One region of the Rhizobium sp. K102 genome, then DNA from elsewhere that is predicted to be linked to it. Evidence: riboswitches for the same ligand, from Rfam matches in the RefSeq annotation. Region 1 holds a riboswitch; each other region holds the start of a gene.
What was found. Region 1 has a riboswitch for cobalamin ahead of nrdH (glutaredoxin-like protein NrdH). Riboswitches for the same ligand answer to the same signal wherever they lie in the genome.
Positions count from the first base shown of each region.

Region 2: linked by a shared signal. The riboswitch ahead of cobU (bifunctional adenosylcobinamide kinase/adenosylcobinamide-phosphate guanylyltransferase) and the one ahead of nrdH (glutaredoxin-like protein NrdH) in region 1 are both predicted to bind cobalamin.
Region 3: linked by a shared signal. The riboswitch ahead of bluB (5,6-dimethylbenzimidazole synthase) and the one ahead of nrdH (glutaredoxin-like protein NrdH) in region 1 are both predicted to bind cobalamin.

Region 1 is NZ_CP092436.1:4,058,977-4,064,292, forward strand. Features, by position in the region: gene MHI61_RS25935 (helix-turn-helix domain-containing protein) at 1-84, opposite strand, end outside; gene MHI61_RS25940 (heavy metal translocating P-type ATPase) at 156-2,393, shown strand; cobalamin riboswitch at 2,734-2,960, shown strand; gene nrdH (glutaredoxin-like protein NrdH) at 3,221-3,442, shown strand; gene nrdI (class Ib ribonucleoside-diphosphate reductase assembly flavoprotein NrdI) at 3,456-3,860, shown strand; gene nrdE (class 1b ribonucleoside-diphosphate reductase subunit alpha) at 3,839-5,316, shown strand, end outside.
Region 2 is NZ_CP092436.1:1,049,620-1,054,935, reverse strand. Features, by position in the region: gene cobN (cobaltochelatase subunit CobN) at 1-51, opposite strand, end outside; gene cobW (cobalamin biosynthesis protein CobW) at 55-1,101, opposite strand; gene cobU (bifunctional adenosylcobinamide kinase/adenosylcobinamide-phosphate guanylyltransferase) at 1,108-1,632, opposite strand; cobalamin riboswitch at 1,918-2,314, opposite strand; gene MHI61_RS11055 (chloride channel protein) at 2,566-4,356, shown strand; gene MHI61_RS11050 (adenylate/guanylate cyclase domain-containing protein) at 4,361-5,316, opposite strand, start outside.
Region 3 is NZ_CP092436.1:1,181,130-1,186,445, reverse strand. Features, by position in the region: gene MHI61_RS11730 (DUF2865 domain-containing protein) at 1-959, shown strand, start outside; gene bluB (5,6-dimethylbenzimidazole synthase) at 963-1,652, opposite strand; cobalamin riboswitch at 1,694-1,881, opposite strand; gene MHI61_RS11720 (HAMP domain-containing methyl-accepting chemotaxis protein) at 2,122-3,999, shown strand; gene MHI61_RS11715 (hypothetical protein) at 4,058-4,639, shown strand; gene MHI61_RS11710 (3-deoxy-7-phosphoheptulonate synthase) at 4,982-5,316, shown strand, end outside.

The sequences.
Region 1 (5,316 bases):
CAGGCCGATGCTCTCGTAATAACGCACCGTCGGCACTTTGACCCCACTCCGGCGAGCGGCTTCGCCGATCGTGATCTTTTTCATGATTTTCCTCTTGCACCTCTAGTCGCTAGAGGATGTAGGAGGGATGCTTCTGTTTGACAAGGAAGCGGATCATGGCTGAGACGAGCGAGACACGATACCGGGTCAGCGGCATGGATTGCGCCGCCTGTGCGACCAAGATCGACACGGCGGTCAGGCGCGTGGTAGGTGTCGCCGATGTGTCCGTCTCGGTGGTGGCGGGCACGATGACCGTCCGGCATGACGGCAGCAGCGACCTCAAGGCGATCGAGAAGAGGGTGACGGGGCTCGGTTATTCGGTCTCGCCCTTTGCCGGAAGCGCGGCGCCGGCACAGGATCACGGCCCGCACGATCATCACGACCACGGCGATCATGCCGGCCACGACCATGACCATGATCACGATCACGCAGATCACGATCATGGCCAAAAGAAAATCGACGGGCTACATGGGCGTGACCATGCGCCGATGACCGGTTCCTGGTGGCAAAGCCGGAAGGGCCGATTGACCATCGTCTCGGGTGCAGCGCTAATCGCCGCCTATGCCATCGGCCATCTCGTGCCTGCGGTCGTATCCTACGCCTTCGTCATCGCCATGCTGGTCGGGCTGGTGCCGATCGCGCGCCGCGCCATCATGGCGGCTCTATCGGGCACACCGTTTTCGATCGAGATGCTGATGACGATCGCCGCCGTCGGCGCCGTCATCATCAATGCCGGCGAGGAGGCAGCGACTGTCGTGTTTCTGTTTCTCGTCGGCGAGTTGCTGGAGGGTGTGGCGGCCGGCAAGGCGCGCGAAAGCATCCAGTCGCTCACAGCGCTGGTGCCAAAGAATGCCTTGTTGGAAGACAATGGTCAGACGCGGGAGGTTCCGGCGGAAAGCCTTGCCGTCGGCGCTATCATCATGGTGCGCCCGGGTGACCGCATTTCGGCGGACGGCGTCATTGTCTCCGGCGAGAGCGCGATCGACGAGGCGCCGGTGACGGGCGAGAGCACGCCGTTGCGCAAGGGTGTCGATGCCGTTGTGTTTGCCGGAACGGTGAATGGCGATTCTGTGCTCAGGGTTCGCGTCACGGCGGCCGCAGCCGACAACACCATCGCCCGCGTCGTCAGGCTGGTGGAGGAAGCGCAGGAATCGAAGGCGCCGACCGAACGTTTCATCGATCGGTTTTCGCGCTATTACACGCCCGGCGTGGTGGTGGTCGCAGCACTGGTGGCGGTGGTTCCGCCGCTGTTCCTTTCCGGCGCGTGGGACGAATGGGTCTATAAGGGCCTTGCTATCCTGCTGATCGGCTGCCCCTGCGCGCTCGTCATTTCGACGCCGGCGGCAATCGCTGCCTCGCTGTCGGCAGGCGCGCGGCGCGGGCTGCTGATGAAGGGCGGCGCGGTGCTGGAAACGCTCGGCAAAGTGACGATGGTCGCCTTCGACAAAACAGGTACGCTGACGGAAGGCAAGCCTAAGGTGACCGATATCGTTTCCTTCGGATTGAGCGGGGCGCAGGTCTTGTCGCGCGCGGCGGTGCTGGAGCAGGGCTCCAGCCATCCCTTGGCGCTGGCGATCCTCAACCGTGCTCGGGCGGACGGCGTTCCCGTGCCGCCGGCCTTCGAGCTGGAAGCGCTGCCGGGCAAGGGCGTCAGCGGCAAAGTCGGCGGCGAGACGCTGGACCTGCTGTCGCCGTCCGCGGCCCGCGAGCGCGGCGCCCTCGATGGCGAAAAGGATGCGCGCATTGCTGTTCTGAACGACGAGGGCAAGAGCGTATCGGTGCTGCTCGTCAATGGCGTTGCGGTCGGGCTGATCGCCATGCGCGACGAGCCGCGCGAGGATGCCGAAGCCGGGCTTTCCGCGCTCAAATCAGCCGGCGTAAAGGCGATGATGTTGACGGGCGACAACAAGCGGACGGCAGCAGCCGTTGCCGGCATGCTCCGCATCGACTGGCGCGGCGAGATGATGCCGGAAGACAAGCAGCGGGTCGTCGGCGAATTGAAGCGTCAGGGCTTCATCGTCGCCAAGGTCGGCGACGGCATCAACGACGCTCCGGCGCTGGCCGCCGCCGATATCGGCATCGCCATGGGCGGCGGCACCGATGTTGCGCTGGAGACGGCCGATGCCGCCGTGCTGCATGGGCGCGTTGGCGACGTGGCGCGGATGATCGAACTGTCCAAACGAACGATGCGCAATATCCTAGAGAATATCACCATCGCCCTCGGGCTGAAGGCGGTGTTCCTGGTGACGACGATTGCCGGCATCACCGGCCTCTGGCCGGCGATCCTCGCCGATACCGGCGCCACCGTGCTGGTGACGATCAATGCGCTCAGGCTGCTTCGGATAAGGGAATAACACTCGATGTCGTCCTTGCGGCGCTCGTCACATGAAGAGTGGCGTAGACCGCTGATAACGGGCGCCAACTCCTCTTTCGTCATGCTCGGGGTTGCCCCGGGCATCTGCCTCCGGTCGATAGGCAGCAGATCCTCGGCACACGGCCGAGGATGACGCGGAGAGGGGAGGTTTGTCATCAAACTGAGGCCCGGCTACAGCTCAGCCCGCTTCATCCGTACCTTCTCCGCAGCCTCGTTTCGTTAAGCCTTCGTTATCCATGTTTTTCACAGGAACGCAGTGATTTCAAACCTGCCGTAACGCAATGCACAAACCATCCGTTGACGTGATTTTGGATTCGCGTACTATATCTAGTGTTCAAGGTTCCTTCGATTCGTCAGGATCGCGGGCCAAGATGGGAATACGGTTCGTTTCGCCATGACGGCGCAACAAGGCCGGAGCTGCCCCCGCAACTGTAAGCGGCGAGCAACTGTCCGATTTCAGGTCACTGAGGCATGATGCCTCGGGAAGGCTGGGGCAGGGTGCTTCGACCCGCAAGCCAGGAGACCTGCCTTGAACTAGCTGTCCACGGGCGGGGTGTCCGGAAGGTCGCGTGCATGAAGCGGAGTGATCCGCGCCTGTTGCGCTGCCCCGAACGTCCGCATGAGCACTTCGGGGTTGAAGTCATGTCGAGAATATCAAGGCCGCCGCCCGCGCAAATCCCGAAAGGGATCGTATCGGGCGTTTAAAGCGCCGACTTTGCCAGATCACCATCAAACGTTGCCCCGGACGCCGAAAGGCGCCCGATCCCAGTATTGCGTCCAGAATTCTTTGACATCACGAGGAAGATGATGAGTGTTACCGTCTATAGCAAACCTGCCTGCGTCCAATGCACCGCCACTTATCGCGCCCTCGACCGCCTGGGCGTCGATTACGATATCGTCGATATCTCGCAGGATGCCGAAGCGCTCGATCGCGTCCGCAGCCTCGGCTACATGCAGGCGCCCGTCGTCATCGCCGGCGAGCGGCATTGGGCGGGTTTCCGTCCCGATATGATCAGCGCGCTCTCCTGACCGGAAAACGGCGATGGGGCTGCTCGTCTATTATTCCAGCCGATCGGAGAATACCCATCGCTTCGTCGCCAGGCTCGGGCTGCGCGCGGCGCGCATTCCGGCCAGCGGCGCAGAGGCGTTCCCTATCCGCGAACCCTTCGTTCTCATTGTGCCGACCTATAGCGGCGACGGTGGCAAGGGTGCCGTTCCCAAGCAGGTGATCCGTTTCTTGAACGATGCGGAAAACCGAGGACATATCCGCGGGGTGATTGCCGCGGGCAACAGCAATTTCGGCGAGACATACGGGCTCGCCGGCGACGTGATTTCGCGCAAATGCCAGGTGCCTTACCTCTACAGGTTCGAGCTCATGGGCACGGCCGAGGATGTCGCCAACGTCAAACACGGAATGGAACGATTTTGGACACGGGAACAACTCTGACGCGGGATGCGGGCGCAAAACCGCATAACACTTTTGCTCATCCCGCCGGCGAACGTCCTTTGAAAGCGGCGGAAACGCTCGACTATCACGCGCTGAACGCCATGCTGAACCTCTATGACGATGAGGGCAGGATCCAGCTCGACAAGGATCGCATGGCGGCGAAGCAGTATTTCCTGCAGCATGTGAACCAGAACACGGTGTTCTTTCACAATCTGAGGGAGAAGCTCGATTACCTCGTGACCGAGGGCTATTACGAGCAGGAGGTTCTCGATCAGTATTCCTTCAATTTCGTGCGCGACCTGTTCGATCAGGCCTATGCCAGGAAATTCCGTTTCCCGACCTTTCTCGGCGCTTTCAAATATTACACCAGCTATACGCTGAAGACCTTCGACGGAAAGCGCTATCTCGAGCGCTACGAAGACCGCATCTGCATGGTGGCGCTGACCCTGGCACAGGGCGACGAAGCGCTTGCCCGCGACATGGTCGACGAGATCATCTCAGGCCGATTCCAGCCGGCGACGCCGACCTTCCTCAACGCCGGCAAGAAGCAGCGCGGTGAACTCGTCTCCTGCTTTCTGCTGCGGGTCGAGGACAATATGGAATCGATCGGCCGGTCGATCAATTCGGCGCTGCAATTGTCGAAGCGCGGCGGCGGCGTGGCGCTGTCGCTGACAAACATCCGTGAGGCCGGCGCGCCGATCAAGCAGATCGAGAACCAGTCGTCGGGCATCATCCCCGTGATGAAGCTGCTCGAAGACAGTTTCTCCTATGCCAACCAGCTCGGTGCCCGTCAGGGAGCCGGCGCCGTTTATCTCAACGCCCATCACCCCGACATTATGCGCTTCCTCGACACCAAGCGCGAAAATGCCGACGAGAAGATCCGCATCAAGACGCTGTCGCTCGGCGTCGTCGTGCCCGACATCACCTTCGAGCTCGCGAAAAACAATGAGGACATGTACCTGTTCTCGCCTTACGACGTTGAACGCGTCTACGGCGTGCCTTTCACCGAGATTTCGGTGACGGAAAAGTATCGCGAGATGGTGGCGGATGCGCGCATCTCGAAGAAGAAGATCAAGGCGCGCGAATTCTTCCAGGTGCTCGCCGAAATCCAGTTCGAGAGCGGCTATCCCTACATCATGTTCGAGGACACGGTGAACCGGGCGAACCCGATTGCCGGGCGCATCTCCATGAGCAATCTCTGCTCGGAGATCCTGCAGGTGAGCGAGGCGAGCGAATACAACGACGATCTCTCCTACAAGCATCTCGGCAAGGATATTTCCTGCAATCTCGGCTCGCTGAACATTGCGGCGGCGATGGACTCCGCCGATTTCGGCAAGACGATCGAGACCTCGATCCGGGCGCTGACGGCGGTCTCCGACATGAGCCATATCGCCTCGGTCCCGTCGATCGAGAAGGGCAATGACGAAAGCCATGCGATCGGTCTCGGCCAGATGAA
Region 2 (5,316 bases), 1.4 Mb from region 1:
CGCCTCCTCGCCGTCGCTGATCGTTCCCTGCTGGGCCAGAAGCAGATGCATCGGTTAAGCCAGCGCCTCAATCGCCGTTCTCACGACGTCCTCATCCATCTCATGCAGGCCGATGACGACGAGGCGCGTGGCGCGCCTTTCACCGGCTGCCCAGGCACGATCGAAATAGTGATCGATGCGGCTGCCGACCGCCTGAAGCTGCAGGCGCATCGGCTTCCCGGAAACGTCGACAAAGCCCTTGAGACGCAACACGTCGTGGGCAGCGATGATCGTCTTCAGCCGTTCGACGAAGCCGGCAACATCGACGATCGGGCCGAGCTCGACGACGAAGCTGTCGAACTCGTCGTGGTCGTGCGGCGCACCGTCCTCATGCTCCAGCTCGTGGTGCGACTTGCGGTTGGCCAGATCATTCTCCGTGCCGATACCGAGGCCGAGCAGGATGCCGGCCGGCACCTCGCCGTTTTTCGCCTCGATCATCACGGGCTTGCGCTGGGTGCGGGAAGCGACCTCGTCGCGCACGCGGCCGAGGCCGGCCACATCGATCAGGTCGGTCTTGTTGAGCACGATCAGATCGGCGCAGGTCAGCTGATCCTCGAACAGCTCCTCGATCGGGCTTTCGTGATCGAGCGATTCATCCTCGCCACGGGCCGCCTCGACGGCATCATGATCGTCGGCAAACCGGCCGGCAGCGACAGCAGCGCTGTCGACCACCGTGATGACGCCGTCGACGGTCACCTGGGTGCGGATGTCAGGCCAGTTGAAGGCGGCCACCAGCGGCTGCGGCAAGGCGAGGCCCGAGGTTTCGATGACGATATGGTCGGGCCGCTGTTCACGTTCCAAGAGCTTTGTCATCGTCGGAATGAAATCGTCGGCGACGGTGCAGCAGATGCAGCCATTGGTCAGCTCGATAATATCGTCCTCGCTGCAATTTTCGGCGCCGCAGCCCTTCAGCACGTCGCCATCGACGCCGAGATCGCCGAACTCGTTGATGATGAGCGCGATTTTTTTGCCGCCGGCATTGGTGAGCAGGTTGCGGATCATCGTCGTCTTGCCGGCACCGAGAAAGCCGGTGATGACGGTTGCGGGAATCTTCTGGTTCATGAAACTTTAACCCTTCATTTTCAGCGGCAGGCCTGCCGCGATGAAATAGACTTCGGCGGCTTTCGCCGCGATCATCTGGTGCAATCGGCCGGCATGATCGCGAAAATCCCGCGCCATGCGATTGTCCGGCACGATGCCGAGCCCGACCTCGTTGGAGACAAAGACCAGCCGCGCCTTTTCTTGCCCCACGAAATCGACGAGCCCTGCAAATTCCGCTGCCATGTCGCGCTCTTCCATCATCAGGTTGGTGACCCAGAGCGTCAGGCAGTCGACCAGCACGATACGGCCGTCGCCGTCGATGGCGGCGAGCTTGCCAACAAGGTCGAGCGGCTCCTCATGCGTCGTCCACGACGGGCCGCGGTCGGCCCTGTGCTGCTCAATGCGCGCCTGCATCTCTTCGTCCCACGCCCGGCCGGTCGCGAGGTAGTGACGATCGAGGCCGGTTGCGACGACGAGGTTTTCGGCAAACCGGGATTTGCCGGAGCGTGCGCCGCCGAGGATGAAAATGGTATTGGAGAGAGCGGTAGTCATGCGCAGACGGCCCTTTGACGGGATACTGCCTCCCACCCACCCTCATTCCGGTGCTCGTCACAGGAATCCAGCCGCGGCGCCTCCGCGCCGTGAATGACTTCATGCAACTTTGCAAAGATTTTCCCGCGCCCAAGGACTTGGGCGCACTGGATTCCTGTGACGAGCACAGGAATGAGGGAGGAGAGGAAAATGCCTCCCATATGCGCCACACCAGGCCGCGCCGAATTCATTCGTTCAGCCAAAACAACCTCCGTGCTGGCAGCGGGTCTCTTACCCAGGGTGGGCTTTTCGCCCGGCACGGAAGGCAGGTCTCCTGGCTCGCGGTTATCGGCCGCGATCGGGGCGGACCGGAAAACCGGTCGCCCCTGATCGTGCCAGCGGATCCGCCTCGCCTTCCCGGTTGCATCGGTGAAAAGGTGGACGATTCGTAGAAATAGAGGCGTCCGACCCCGGTTTATCACCATACATTTCCAGTGGCTTTTCCGGCACGTCGCCCGTCCCCCTGCCTGCACGATTGCAGGCCGCCGGCCGGAAGGGCTCGATGCCGGATGGAAGACCCTGACCGCTCTACAGTCGCGGGGTCGGCTGTGATGAAGGCGCCCGACTTGGGTCCGCCCCGTCACATTCCCTTTTCATCCGGAAGGGCAACTGCCGATCCGGAACCATCCGTTATGTCAGGATGGTCAAGCGACCATCCGTTGAGGGATGGTTAGGCAAGCCAGAGCATAGAGTCAACCGGCGTTGACGACCGAGGCGACGGCCGGGGGACAGGAAGCCTCCAACAACACGACTTACTCTACCAAAACATCGTCTTTAATCAGAGACTTACGTCATAAAAATTTGTCCCGCGCGCCGGCTTTTCGCCGCAATTGCATCGCAAGCGGACAGCACCGCCGCCCTTGACCGGGCCTCTCCCCGCCTAGTTGTCTAGCCATGCTTATGAAATTGGATCGGCGCCGTTTCCGCGCGCTGCGTGTTTTCTTCGACCCGGGACGGTTGCGCGCGCTGACCCGCCGCAGTGAAGTCGGCCTGTCGCTGGCAGGCGCCGTCGTCGGCATCGCCTCGGGGCTTGCCGTCACCGGCATGAGCTACGCTTCCAACGAGCTGCACCAGCTGGTCTTCGGCATCGCCGACACGGAAAGGCTGAGCGCGTCGGTCATCGAGGACAAGATGCTGCTGCTCACCGCGCCGGTCGTCGGCGGCGTTCTGCTCGGCATGCTGCTCCTGGTGCTCGCCAAACGGCGCAAGAAGCCGATGGTCGATCCCATCGAGGCAAATGCGCTGCATGGTGGCCGTCTCTCCCTGACCGACAGCATCATCGTCGCCGTGCAGAACCTGATATCCAACGGCTTCGGCGCCTCCGTCGGCCTGGAGGCGGGCTATACCCAGCTTGCTGCCGGCATTGCCTCCAAGTTCGGCCTGAAGCTGCAGCTGCGCCGCTCGGACCTGCGCATTCTCGTCGGCTGCGGCGCGGCCGGCGCCATCGCCGCCGCCTTCAACGCGCCGTTGACAGGCGCCTTCTACGCCTTCGAGCTGATCATCGGCACCTATACGATCGTGTCACTGACCCCGGTCGTCGTCTCCGCCCTCGTTTCCACCCTCATCGCGAGATTGCTTGCCGAAGGCGATTTCACCATCGATATCGGCAGCTTCGGCTCGGTCGTGCCGGCCGATTATGTCCCGGCGCTGCTGCTCGGTGTCTTCTGCGCCGGCGTTGGCATTCTTCTCATGCAGGGCGTGGCCTTCGTCGAGGAGCTTGCGCGCAAAAGCTCGATCGCCCCGCCCTTTCGCCCGGCGCTCGGCGGCATCATCGTCGGACTTCTCGCGATGATCTCGCCGCAGGTGCTATCGGCCGGTCACGGCGCACTGCACCTCAACCTTTCCCGCGACGTGACGATCCCGGCCCTGATCAGCCTCTTTCTGCTGAAATCGCTGGCCTCGGCAATTTCGATCGGTTTCGGCTTCAGGGGCGGCCTGTTTTTCGCCTCGCTGTTCATGGGCGCCCTGCTCGGCAAGCTCTTTGCCTATTGCGGTCCCTATTTCGCCGATGCCACGCTGACGCCGGTCATCTATGCCGTGGTCGGGATGAGTTCGCTCGCCGTCGCTGTCATTGGCGGACCGCTGACGATGACCTTCCTGGCGCTCGAGATCACCGGCGATTTTCCGATCACTGCGCTGGTGCTTGCCGCCGTTATCACCTCCTCGCTCGTCGTGCGCTCGACCTTCGGCTATTCCTTCGCCACATGGCGCTTCCATCTGCGCGGCGAAAGCATCCGCAGCGCCCACGACGTCGGCTGGATCCGCAACCTGACGGTGAACAAGCTGATGCGCGCCGACATCAAGACCGCAAAGGCGGGCATCTCCTTGGAGGAGTTCAAGAGGGCCTTCCCGATCGGCTCGACCCAGCGTGTCATTCTCGTCGAGGAGAACGACAAATATGCCGGGCTCGTGCTGGTGCCCGAAATTTACGCCAATCCGACCGATGTCCAGGACGAGAGCCAGACGCTTGCCGATTTCGTGCGCTACCGCAATGATTTCCTGCAGCCGCAGATGAACGCCAGGCAGGCAGCGGCGATCTTCGACAAGAGCGAAAGCGAAGCGCTCGCCGTCGTCAACAATCTGATCGAGCGCAAGGTGGTCGGCCAGCTCAGCGAAAGCCACACGCTGCGCCGCTACAGCGAAGAACTCGATCGCCGCCGCCGCGAGGTATCGGGCGAGATATGAGCGCCTATGAGGCGGCGCCGGCAAGCCTGAAGACGTCGGCTCTCTTCGAAACGCCGCGCAGCTCGAAAGACCCGAGATAGTCACAGGGCACGGCACAGGTCGCCGCGAAACTCTCCGACAGCAGCAGGTGCTGCTCAAGCATCCCGCACAGCTTTTCCAGCCGCGAAGCCTCGTTGACGGCTCTGCCGATCACCGTGAAGTCCAGCCTGCCGTGAGCGCCGACATTTCCGTAGAAAACCTCGCCGAGATGCAAGACGACATCGATGCCGATATCCGGGCCCCCGTGGCGCGTGCGCTCGCGATTGAGCTCTTCGTTTGCATTCAGCAGATTCTGGGCCGAAGCCAATGCCGCCTTGCAGGCCTTTTGCGGGTCCTCGGCTTCTGTCGGAAAGATCGCCAGCACGCTGTCGCCCATGAACTTGAGGATCTCGCCGGAATTTTCCTCGACATGCCGGTCGATCAGCTCGAAATGCTCGTTGAGAAACCCGACGATCTCCGCAGGCTGGTATACTTCGGTCAGCGCCGTGAAATTGCGCAGGTCGGCAATCAGGATGGCGGCATCGATGGAGCCACCCATTCCCCTGCGGGTTTCGCCTGCAAGGATACGCGCACTCGTTCTGGCGCCGGTATAGACCGCAAGGATTTCGGTCGCGGTCTTCGAAACCGCGACACGGTAGGCGGCCAACCCGAGAGCCGGCAACAGCTCTTGGATGATCGCCAGCTGGTCGTCGGGAAATCCGCCTGGCGCATCGCTGGTGAGCGAAAAGCCCAGTCCGCGTAGCGCGACCTCCTTCGGGAATTCGAAAATGCTAATGACGTGATCCGTGCCGCCGGCAAGCGCGAATTCGTTAAGCTCGGCATACTGGAGCCCCTCGCCTTTCGCCAGGTTCCATCGCCCGGTTTTTTCGCCGCGGCTCAAAAGGTGAAAGATCGGCGTCATCTCGAAGCTGCGTTCCGTCT
Region 3 (5,316 bases), 1.5 Mb from region 1:
CGCGCCAGTTTGCCGGTGCCATAGCCGAGCAGAACCTTGAATTGCGCAAGGTCCGCAACGACCTGCGCAGCTACGGCTGTACCTCGGGCAGCATGGTGGTGATCGGTGGCGAGAATGCCGATTATTGCGACGAGCTCTCGCAGGCTGAAGCCCGGATGATCGATAATATCCGGTATCTCCAGGATCGTCGCGCCGAACTGCGCAGCCAGGGCGGCGGTGATGACGGCGGGCGCCGCGAACTGATGGCTGCTCTTGAGCGCAATGGCTGCAACAGCGAGAATTTTTACGCCCCGTCCGAGCGCAGCGCCAACGACCTTGCCCCGAGCATCGAGGAACAGGCGATGCGCGCCGACACCTTCATTCCGCTCGGCGGCGGTGAAGAGTTCGACCCGCGTTACGGCCTGCCGAGGACCGAGATGCTTTCGCCGGTCAGCACCATCTGCGTGCGCAGCTGCGACGGCGGCTTCTTCCCGATCAGTTCGAACACCACCTCGGTCGATTTCGGCCGCGATGCTGACACTTGCGCCAAGATGTGTCCCGGCATCGAGACCGAGCTTTTCTATCGCGACGTGAGGAGCACCGAAGCCTCGAACATGATTTCGGTGGCAACCGGCACGCCCTACAGCGCCATGCAGAACGCCTTCGCCTACAAAAACCGCGCGCCCGGCGAGAAAAATGCCTGCGCCTGCAATCTCGCCGCCTATTACGAAGAGATTCGCGGCAAGCAGGCCCTGAGCGAACCGCCGCAGCAGGGATCGATCACCACGATCCGCACCAATCCGCCGGCGAAAGATGCCGCGGCTGCACCAACGCCACCCCAGCCGTCAGTCCCGGAGCGTCCCTATGACCCTGCGCAAAACAAGGTCCGGCAGGTCGGACCGCAGTTTCTGGCGGGCGACCAGGGTTCGATCGATCTTGCCAACCCGGCAACACCGGGCCCGCAGCCGCAACAGCAGTGACCGCTACGGCTCGCTCCGTCCCCAGCCATCGTGGAAGACGAGCTCCTCGAGCGGCAGCCGCTGCCGCCAGCCTTTGACGGAGAGTTCCGGTTCGTCGTAAAGCCGGTCGACGAAGCCGGCGCACAGCCAGGCAACCACCTCGATATGATCGGGTATGCCGAGAATGGTTTTCAGCTCGCCTTCGCGAAAGATGCTGACCCAGCCAATGCCGATTCCTTCGGCGCGCGCCGCGAGCCAGAGGTTCTGGATGGCGCAGACCGTCGAATAGGAATCCATCCGCGGATTGTGCGTGCGGCCCAGAACGACGCTGCCGCTGCGCGTGGGATCGCAGGTCACGCATATGCCGAGCGGCGCCTCGACGATGCCTTCGAGCTTGAGGGAGCGATACGCCTGCCGCCGTTCGCCGTCGAACATCAGTGCCGCCTCCTCATTCGCCCTGGCGAAGGCATCCCTTACCCGCGCCCGCACGGCTTCGCTTTTCACCAGGATGAAGTTCCACGGCTGCATGAAGCCAACGGAGGGGGCGTGATGGGCGGCGGTCAGAAGCCGCGCCACGACGTCATCCGGCAACGGATTAGGCAGGAACTGGCTGCGCACGTCGCGTCGCGTCATGATCGCGTGATACACGGCCTCGCGTTTGGCGAGAGAAAAACCGGATGCCGCTGAAACGGCATCCTCATCAAAGGGTCGCATCGTCAAATCCCCAACAACGCAACCGCCCGCCGTCCGCGCGGGTTGGGTCTATCTTGCCAGGCCGGTCTTCTGACTTGGCGTCATCCGCCTGCCGCAGCCTTCCCGGCAAAAGCCAGTGGCGTGATGAAGCGGCGGGCGTCAGCCTTACAGCGTTGGGCACGTTCCGGACTTGCACCGGATTCCCGATTCTCCCGCCTGACCGGCGGGCACCTGACGAAGCATCTATTTCAGGAAAGCGACGCGGCAGCAAGCACCGGCCGACCGTGCGCGAGCATAACAACCTGCGTGTGCCCTCGATCCCATTCTACTTTATGATTTATTCACACATCAAATACACACTGTTTTCGCGCGTTTTGGGTTGCAGCTCGGACATGGGCATGATTGCTCTTGATGTAACCGTCAGCGTGGATGCCCGTGTTGACATGCCGGTCGCAAATATCCGACCGAGCCGCAATTCCAGGCCCCGCGGATGATCCATATCTTGAAGACGATGCCTCTGACAGCCAAGCTGGCGGCGATTATCGTTGCCGTCAATCTTTGCGGCATTTCCGCCTTGGCCACCTATACGTGGATGTATGAAACCCGCGCCCTGATCGACGGCGCCACGGCAAACTGGTCGAAAGATGTGGAGCAGTTTGCATCTCTCGCCGCAGGCGGCGTGAAATGGGGCAAGGCGAATGCGGTTCGCGAGGCCTATTCGCTCTACCGCGACGATCCCTCCCTCGATCTCGTTCAGTTTGCCGCCTTCAACGCCGAGCCCGCTGCCGTCGATACGTGGACACGCGACGGCATTGCCGGTCTGCCTGCGCCAGTCGATCTGGCGAAGCGCCTCGGTGCGAAGCCCGATAAAACGGCAATCGACGATAGCGGCATATCTGCCGGTTTGGTCACGATTATCGCACCGCTGCCGTTGGACAAATCAGGCAAGACAACCGGTTACATCGTCACCAACTGGTCTGTCGAAAAGATCGCTTCCGCGGTCCAGCAGAAGGTTCTGGTTTCGCTGCTCACGCAGTCCGTCATCACCGCCCTCGCCGTCATCGCCTTTCTTCTCGCCATGCGCAGCCTCGTTGGCCGCCCCCTCAGAATCCTCAGCGAACGCATCGGGGCGCTGCAGCAAGGCGATCTGGCCTCCCCCGTCACCTATAAGGAGAATGGCGATGAAATCGGCTTTCTCGCGCGGGCGCTGGAGGTCTTCCGTCACGAGGCGATCGCGAAGGTCGAAAGAGAGCAGGCCGCTGCCGAGCAGAGCGCCTCGTTCGACGCCGAACGGGCACGCAACGCATCATTGACGGAAGAAGCCGGCAACCGGCAGCGACTAGTGATGACGACCCTTGCCAATGCATTGGAAAGGCTCGCCGCCGGCGACTTCTCGGTCCAGCTTGCTGATCTCGGTCCCGAATTCGATAAGTTGCGGCAGGATTTCAACAACATGGTCCAGGCCGTCGCGGCCGCCCTGACGGAGATCAAGATCGCCTCTGTCGCGGTTGAAGGTGGATCGAGCGAGCTGGCCTCCTCCGCAGATCAGCTCGCCAAGCGGACCGAGCAGCAGGCGGCGGCACTCGAGCAGACCGCCGCCGCACTGGATGAAGTGACCACGACGGTCAAGACATCGTCGCAGCGCGCTGAAAAAGCCGGAGAATTGGTCGAAGAGACGAAACGCAGCGCCCACGTATCGGCGACAGTCGTGCGCGACGCGATCGGAGCGATGGACAGAATCCAAACCTCCTCCAGCCAGATCGGCCGCATTATCGGGGTCATCGATGAGATTGCATTCCAGACGAATCTGCTGGCGCTGAATGCCGGCGTCGAGGCCGCGCGCGCCGGCGAGGCCGGCAAGGGTTTCGCGGTTGTCGCCCAGGAGGTTCGTGAACTCGCGCAGCGGTCGGCAAACGCGGCAAAGGAAATCAAGAACCTGATCAATGTGTCGGGCCAGGAGGTTGCCGCCGGCGTCGGACTGGTGAACGAGACCGGCGATGCCCTTCTGAAGATCGAGGAACAGATCAACCGCATCAGCGACGGCATCGCATCCATTGTTCAGTCCTATCGCGAACAGGCGACGGGGTTGCAGGAAATCAATGGCGCGATCAACCAGATGGATCACGCCACGCAGCAGAATGCGGCGATGGTTGAGGAAACCAATGCCGCCTGCCAGGAACTGCTCTCCCAGGGACGCCAGCTGCAGGATTCGGCCGGCAGGTTCGTCGTCGCTGCGTCTGCGGCAAGCCAGCCCAAGCCGGCTGCCCAGACCGCTCGTCACTCTCGCCCCGAGCCCAGAGCCATCGCGCCGCGGCATGCGGGAAATGCCGCCGTCGCCGCCGCTCCCGGCGCCTGGGCGGAATTCTGACGTCATCCGCGCCGACAAGCTTTATTTCTCAGCAACTGATCACAGGAAGGGAACAGTTATGAAAAGAGTTGTGACCGCATTGCTTTTCGCCTCTACCGCATTCACCGTGCCCATGGGCGTATCCATGGCCGAGGATGCCAAGCTTGCTCCGATCGCCGATTACGTGAAGAGCGACGTCAAGCCCTGGCTCAACGATCCCGCCATCATCGAGGCTATCAAGGCGCAGGACGCTGCGAATGCCAAGCTGAGCGAAGCCGACATCGACGCTCTCGATAAGAAATGGCGCGCCGAAGTCGATGGCTCCGATCACGCGATGATCGACGGCGTTCTTGGTAATGCGCTGTCGAAATTCCTTCAGGAAAAGAAGGAGTCCTCAGGCGGCAAGATTACCGAGATCTTCGTCATGGATGCAAAGGGACTGAATGTCGGTCAGAGCGACGTCACCTCGGACTACTGGCAGGGCGACGAGGCGAAATTCCAGAAGTCCTTCGGAGCCGGCAAGGATGCCGTTTTCGTCGACGAGATCGAAAAGGACGAGTTGACCCAGACATTGCAGTCGCAGGCAAGCGTCACCATTTCCGACGATGCGGGAACGCCGATCGGCGCCATCACGATCGGCGTCAACGTCGACGCCCTGTGATCGCAGAAGCGGCCTTCATTTCGCGGAAATTTGGACTTGTCGCCCAGAAGCTGCGTGCTTCGGGCGACATACTTTAAGCCAGTCTCCCGCAGAAGCGATTGCCGCCCTCCGGGGTGTCCGATCTCAGGCAGAAAATTCTAGGTGACAACAAGCGGCCGCGACGCTACATACGCCTGATGTCGACGACTTCAATCCACGCCTCGCGATTTTATTGGTACCGCTGCTCCCAGCGGATGCGGGTCCATGCGTAACTGAAGTCGACGCGACGACAACCCGAACAGCCGCTAGTCTACCTGGCGGCTTTTTTGTTTCCGCACGGTATGACCAAACAGGAGCCACACCGTGTCCGATACCATTGACGATCTGCGTATCCTCGAGATCACCCCGCTGACCAAACCCGCAGATATCATCGCGGAAATCCCCCGAACCGCTGCCGTCAGCGAGACGGTGACCAGCAACCGTCATGCGATCCATAAGATTCTCGAGGGAGACGACGACCGCCTGATCGTCGTCATCGGTCCCTGCTCCATCCACGATCCTGCTGCGGCGCGAGAATATGCCGAGCGGTTGGTGCAACAGCGGCAGCGCTTCTCCGGTGATCTCGAAATCGTCATGCGCGTCTATTTCGAAAAGCCCCGCACCACGGTCGGCTGGAAGGGTCTGATGAACGACCCGCA